2 regions of the Shewanella sp. MF05956 genome follow, and region 1 is predicted to be linked to the other one. Evidence: predicted binding sites of a transcription regulator. Region 1 holds the regulator's gene; the other holds the start of a gene.
What was found. Region 1 encodes sigma-54, which starts transcription at its own class of promoters, with help from an activator protein. Its sites were predicted from a motif close to GTTGGCACGNNNNTNGNNT; they were not measured.
Positions count from the first base shown of each region.

Region 2: AC19MX_RS12925 (BON domain-containing protein) is a predicted target of sigma-54. The motif match lies at 2,562-2,580, and genes of this name have one in related genera.

Region 1 covers NZ_JCAYNV010000003.1:263,856-267,481, forward strand. Annotated here, with positions in the region: gene lptB (LPS export ABC transporter ATP-binding protein) at 1-413, shown strand, start outside; gene AC19MX_RS04875 (RNA polymerase factor sigma-54) at 822-2,306, shown strand; gene hpf (ribosome hibernation promoting factor) at 2,331-2,618, shown strand; gene ptsN (PTS IIA-like nitrogen regulatory protein PtsN) at 2,621-3,064, shown strand; gene rapZ (RNase adapter RapZ) at 3,061-3,626, shown strand, end outside.
Region 2 covers NZ_JCAYNV010000010.1:184,080-187,705, forward strand. Annotated here, with positions in the region: gene AC19MX_RS12905 (efflux RND transporter permease subunit) at 1-60, shown strand, start outside; gene AC19MX_RS12910 (NlpC/P60 family protein) at 162-716, opposite strand; gene AC19MX_RS12915 (TetR/AcrR family transcriptional regulator) at 815-1,399, opposite strand; gene AC19MX_RS12920 (hypothetical protein) at 1,586-1,855, opposite strand; gene AC19MX_RS12925 (BON domain-containing protein) at 1,953-2,513, opposite strand; gene AC19MX_RS12930 (hypothetical protein) at 2,687-3,181, opposite strand; gene AC19MX_RS12935 (sigma-54 interaction domain-containing protein) at 3,442-3,626, shown strand, end outside.

The sequences.
Region 1 (3,626 bases):
CCCGCAAAGAACTCAGTAATGACGAACGTATTGAACAGCTCCAGCATTTACTGGAAGAGTTTCACATTACTCACATTCGCGACAGCCAAGGCATGTCATTGTCTGGCGGTGAACGCCGTCGAGTCGAAATTGCCCGAGCACTCGCTGCTAACCCTAAATTCATTTTGCTTGATGAACCTTTTGCGGGTGTTGATCCGATTTCGGTTATCGACATTAAAAAAATTATCCAACAGCTAAAAAGTCGTGGATTAGGCGTACTGATCACCGACCATAATGTTCGCGAAACACTCGATGTATGTGAAAGAGCTTACATCGTAAGCCAAGGTAATTTAATTGCCGAAGGAACACCTGAAGAGATCTTGAGCAATCAACAAGTTCGAGCGGTGTACTTAGGTGAACAATTCAAGCTATAGTTAGGTTATATACCCAAACAACCTGAAGATACTCGATTTCAGCAAGAATTTACACGCGTTTAGGCAAGGCATTGATTGCGGTTAATGGTCGTTCCCTTTCCAAAATCAATAACACAGCATGAACGCGTGTAAAACTTGCCCCTTGGGAGTTTCACCGTGTTCCCACTACGTTGTTGCGTTAATTTATAAGGTGCCTACATTACCGCATTAACGCGCCTAGTATTGAAAACACGGTGAAGCTCTGAAACACGTATCTTCAAGTTGATTGGGTATACGCCTTTTAGCCTATCTAATTCATTCCATTGAACGATACCTAAATTGCGTGAAATGTCATTGACGTACGTGACACCCCATTACAGTTTTTCGAGATTGTTATTTTTATGGAAATCATCTAGGGATAAGCGGTAAATGAAAGCGTCACTCCAACTTAAAATGGGTCAGCATCTCACTATGACCCCTCAATTGCAGCAAGCCATCCGCTTGCTGCAATTATCTTCATTGGAGCTACAGCAAGAAATCCAACAGGCGCTGGACTCAAATCCATTGCTTGAAATAGAAGATGAATTTTCTCAAGCTAAAGATCCCTTAAAAGAAAGTCGCGATCAATCAGACACAGACTTCAGTGACAACAGTAATGTGAGTGTCGAAAAAGATACTTCAACCATCGACACCACAGAATCCATCAGTAAAGAAACCATGGACGACATGCCCATGGACACGACCTGGGATGAAGTCTATACCGCCTCACCGATGTCAGGGTCTGGTAGTGCCAGCATGCGCGACGATGATATGCCTTTTCAAGGGGAAACCACCGAAGGCTTATATGAACATTTAGAGTGGCAAAAAAACTTAACGCCATTTTCAGACACCGACCTTGCCATCGCAACAGCCATCATTGACGCAATAGATGAACGCGGCTATCTAACCCAAAGCACTGAAGAAATACTAGAAGCTATGGGCGATGAAAATGTTGAGCTTGATGAGGTTCAAGCGGTGTTAAAGCGAATTCAACATTTTGACCCCGTAGGTGTTGCTGCACGTGACCTTAGTGAATGTTTACTCATTCAACTGTCACAATATGCAGACTCAACCCCGCACATTGAAAATGCGCGAATGCTCATCAAAGATTATTTGGATTTAATCGCTGGGCGTGACTTTAGATTATTAATGCGTAAAACGCGTTTAAAAGAAGATGAGTTACGTGATGCCATTACCTTAATTCAATCTCTTAATCCGCGTCCTGGCTTATTGATTACTGCCGTCGATGACGAATACGTGATCCCTGATGTCACAGTATTTAAAAAGAATGGCCGTTGGGTTGTTGAACTCAATCCAGATAACATGCCTAAAATAGGTGTTAATCAGCAATATGCAGCAATGGCTCGCAGCAGTAAAAACCCATCTGATACTCAGTTTATACGAGGTCATTTGCAAGAAGCTAAATGGTTTATCAAAAGCATTGAAAGCCGTAACGATACCTTGTTAAAAGTAGCCAATTGCATTGTGCAATTCCAACAAGGGTTTTTCGAATATGGCGAAGAAGCCATGAAACCTATGGTATTAAATGACATTGCTGAAGCCGTAGAAATGCATGAATCGACCATTTCGCGCGTGACCACTCAAAAATACATGCACACCCCACGAGGGTTGTTTGAGTTAAAATACTTTTTCTCTAGCCATGTCAGCACTGATGATGGCGGAGAGTGTTCATCGACAGCAATCCGCGCATTTATTAAAAAGTTGGTTGCAGCAGAAAACCAGAAAAAGCCGCTTAGCGACAGCAAAATGGCTCAACTACTGGCCGAACAGGGCATAAACGTTGCTCGTCGTACGATTGCAAAATACCGTGAGGCAATGATGATACCGCCCTCAAACCAACGTAAGAGTTTATAAATCACTCAACAATGGAGAAGTGTAATGCAGATCAATTTATCAGGGCATCATGTTGAAATAACCGAATCTTTACGTGAATACGTTCAGGAAAAGTTTTCAAAGCTTGAACGACACTTCGATCAGATCAATAATGTTCACGTTGTACTCAACGTAGAAAAATTACAACAAAAAGCAGAAGCTAAAGTCAGCCTAAAGGGCGGAGAAATTTTTGCAATGTCAGAACATACAGACATGTATGCAGCAATAGACGCCCTGATAGATAAGCTCGATCGTCAGGTAATTAAACACAAAGAGAAGTATACAAAACACTAACGATGGAACTTTGTACCATCCTGCAGCCGGAATGCACCACCTGTGCCACACCGGGCAGTAAGAAAAAGGTACTGGAACTTATCAGCGATTTAGTCGCTGCCCAGTACCCGACCCTGTCTTCGCAAGAGGTGTTTGAAAGCCTTATCGCAAGAGAAAAAATGGGTAGCACAGGTATAGGTAATGGTATTGCAATACCTCATGGCCGATTAACGACAATCGATCACCCTATTGCGATCTTTGTAAAATGCGAAGAACCCATTTCGTTCGATGCCATCGATAAACAACCTGTCGATATCTTATTTGCATTATTAGTTCCTGCAGATCAGTGCCAACAACACTTAAGCACCTTATCCTCGATGGCCCAAAAACTCAGCGACAAACAAGTACTAAAACAGCTGCGTAAAATCCACGATTCAACAGAACTCTATCAGGTAATTACGGCATGAAACTTGTTATCGTATCAGGACGGTCAGGCTCAGGTAAATCAGTAGCATTAAGAGTACTAGAAGACCTAGGCTATTACTGTGTTGATAACCTGCCATTGCCGCTAATTGGCACCTTATTGGCTCAGTTAAAAGGCAGTAATGACCTAGTAGCGATTAGTGTTGATGTGCGCAATATTGCCGAACAAGGCAAAGTGCTTCAAGAACAACTTGAAATACTGCAACCTGATACCGAAATTACCAGTTTTTTCTTAAACTCTAGCGACAAAGTTTTACTTAAACGCTACAGCGAAACCCGCAGATTACACCCGCTATCTAAAAACCATATTTCATTACAAGAAGCGATTAAATTAGAAGGCCGCTTACTCGAACCTATCGCCAAAATGGTTGATCACTATGTCGATACATCGGCACTCAATATTTACGAGCTAAGCGATCAAGTAAGACAAATATTGCTTGGCAGTGTTGATAAAGAGTTAGTGATTAATTTTGAATCGTTTGGCTTTAAACACGGTATGCCGACCGAAGCAGACTTTATGTTCGACGTGCGCTTTTTACCTAACCC
Region 2 (3,626 bases), on a different contig from region 1:
CTGACACCGCTGTTTTACTATGCATTAGCAAAACGCAGTAAGCCTGTAGAAGCTGAATAACCAGCGACCTCATTAGTGTAAAAACAAAAAAGAGGTAAACCTTACGGTTTACCTCTTTTTTATTATCTATCTCAAACGCAGGTCAAGCTCTGGTTTACGGGTTAATCCTGATATCGCGCGTAATCAACTAAACTGGCTATCGACATATTTTGCTGTTCTATCGGCTTGTTTAGGCGCTTAGCAAACCAATAACGCGGTTTCCAATAGACATTATTTAAGCTAGAAATCTTAACGCCTTTTTTAGTTGAGGCGTGTAAAAACTTATCCTGGCCCATGTAAATCCCCACATGGCGTGCGGTTCTACCTGTTTTAAAAAATACTAGATCGCCAATAACAAGCTGACTTCTTGGGACTTCTTTACCTAAAATACGTTGCGCATTAACCGAACGCGGTAATTTACTGCCCACAATGTCTAGGTAAGCCAAATACACAAAACCCGAACAATCGATACCGTTACGGCTCAGGCCACCTAAACGATAGGGTGTGCCTTTCCATTGATCATGAAAACTCAGTAAGTTTGACTCACTCCACTTAGGCGGCTCAAGCTTAAGCATAGGTGGAACCACCACAGGTTTAGGGGCTCGTACCACTGGCGGGTTTGATGCACACGCAGACAACAACACCACTAAACAAGCAAATAATATTCTTTTAGCCAACTCGACTCACTCCAGACCCGAAAAAATCACCGAAATATAAAGACCTTTAGATAAATACACAATCAAAATACGTCACAAGCCACTGAATAAAGGTTAATTTAACGGGTAATCAGCTGCATACATTGCACAATGGCGCGCTTTGCTGCTGTTTTATCCGCTTTAATTTGACAGCGTAGCATAGTCCCTTGCCAATTTGACCAAAAAATGTTCGATAATACGTTCGCTGTCATATCGGTTTTAATAAAACCTTGCTGCTGACCTTGTTCAATAAGGGCATTAAACAGGCTCAACCACTGGTCAAACAGTTGATTAAGCGTTTTATGCAATAAGGTCATTTGCGGATTGACTTCAACCAATAAATTACCCATTAAACAGCCACGGGGCTGACTGTCACTAAACAAAAATTCGATCAGTTGATGGTAGCCGCCTAATACAGCTGTCACATTGGTTTTAAAGCTAGCGTTAGGGTCCATGGCAATCGGCGCAATACGTTGGCCAAAATAGTATTGTGCGACTTCTGCGGCAAATGCTTCTTTACTGGCAAAATAGTGATAAAACGAGCCTTTCGGAATGCCCACTTCATCAAGAATAAGTTTAATCCCAACGGCGCTGTATCCATGTAAAGCAAACAGCTTTTCACCGACAGCACAAATTGACTGTTTACTGGTAGTATTTTTGTTCATAGGATCTCCAATTTTGGCGCTACGATAAACAAAAATAGACCAGTCGTCTATGTATTTCCAGTTTATCGATAACATTGGACACAATTACAGATAAAATGATGAAAAATAACAGATAAGGTATTGGCGTAAAGTCTTGGTACAAGCGCTGAGTAGTAAAACTGCGATGCTCAGGTCTGTGTGAAAAAGTTAGCGGGTATTTTGCTTAATAGATTCGTCTAGCAACTGTTGAATGTCTGAGCGTTGTTGGCGACGTTCATCATCGATATGTTGATTCACCCGCTGCTCACACTGTTTTTGCTGGTCATACTGACTTATGGGATCGGTCGCCTTGTCTGTTTGCGCTTGGCATAACATGCTACTGCAACCGCTTAACAGTACACTCGCAGCCACAACAAAAACAGAGCAATATCTCGGTGATACTAACAAATAATCGCGGCTTATTTTGTCATCATGCATATCATGCTTGCCCCCAGTAAAAAGTGACCCTATTAAAAATTACCCCATAAAAAAACCAGCCCGAAGGCTGGTTAATAATATGCTATATCAATCACGATTACCCAGTAATGCGTAACTCATCGACAACCTCTTTAACGTCATCGGTATTTTTGGCAATGGTTAAGGCTAAATCACGTTCGGCATCACTCGACACCGTACCTTCTAAGGTGACTACGCCATTCTCAACATCTACATCAATCTCGGTACCCGATATGTCGGTTGAAAATAATAAACGCGTTTTCACCACGGTTGCCACTTTCGAGTCAGTTAAGGTGTCGGCTAAAGTATCACTGTCATGATCTTTGTCGCTGTGGTGCTGCTTCATCACCGTTAATTCGTTATTAACTTCGTTAACGCCATCGACACTTTTTACTAATTCTGCAGCCAGCGCTTTATCAACACTGCTGTTTACTTTACCCGTTAAGGTCACATTACCGTCTATTACGTCGGTATTAATATCAAAAGAATTTAAGTTGGTGTTTAACAGTAACGTGGTTTCAGCTTTACCATCAATCCATGCATCTTTTGCATCATCCTGCCAATCTTGAGCTGCGTTTGCAGTAAATGCCATTGAACCAAGAACGATGCTTGTTAATACTGATAATGTAGTCTTTTTCATAAAGATATTCTCCATTGTTAGTGTTAATGCTGTTTTACATATTAGGTAATGCGCGAACTGTGCCAAGTTTTATAACTGACTGTTTTAAATTAACTTGTTATTTTATTCCACTGTAAATCCGTTAATAGCAGTGAGTGAGTATCGGACTTTTTTACCGACATGATGTAAAATTTTCAGGGTGATGGAGTCGACTCGTTAAACTGCAAGTTTTTCATGCTGTCGCAGCTTATTTGCAGCGATGCGATGCCCTCAGCCAATTGCCGGGTGACTTGTTGGCTATTGGCACGCTTAGCGGCAAGTTTCAGTCGATTTAACACATACTGTTCTGCGGTAACCAGTACCTTAATGGCTTTTGCCAAACGCTTTTGTTCTATGGCTCTCTCTGCTTCGGCATAAAAAGGGCTCAGTGACGGCCTTAACGTATTAATACTCTCAATCGTTTGCGGATATCTCGGCTCAACCTGCTTAAACAATGCCGTTAGTCGGCTTAAGATACTTTTTCTGATCTCTGCCATATGGCTAAAAATACGTTTGATATTGTAGTCGTCGGCCCCCTTTGTGGCCTGGGTGTAAAACTGTTGCCCTGCTTGGCATAAATCAATGGCTTCATTGAGTAACCATAAGTCGCTTCCGTCGTGCATAACCTCATTTGATCGTGTTCTATTCAACGTCATATCTCCTTATCATTAGTTAATGATTATCATTAACATGCATGATGACTTGCTAATAAATGTAAAATTAAGTCATTATGTTTACTTGCATAATCCGTGCACATTGACAAAGTTTAATTAACCTACTGATTTTAAATTGTTATGCTAATAAACAAGCCTCGGGGGAAACGCCGAACAGGAAAAAATTACCGCCTGTAATTGTCAAATCTACATCTTCGACATACATTGGTTATTAACAGACAGGGAGTGATATCGGCATGGGTCGTCCAGTACTTTTTTACCATTTGCGCCAGCCGCAAACACAAACTCAGCTCTTACAAATTCCGAGTTGCCAACATTTCAATAAAATAGCCAGTAGCATCGAGCGACCTTGGTTAGCTCAACTTGAAGACAATGCCGTAGATGTGGCCATTATCGAACTCGCCAATTTAAGCCAACAAGA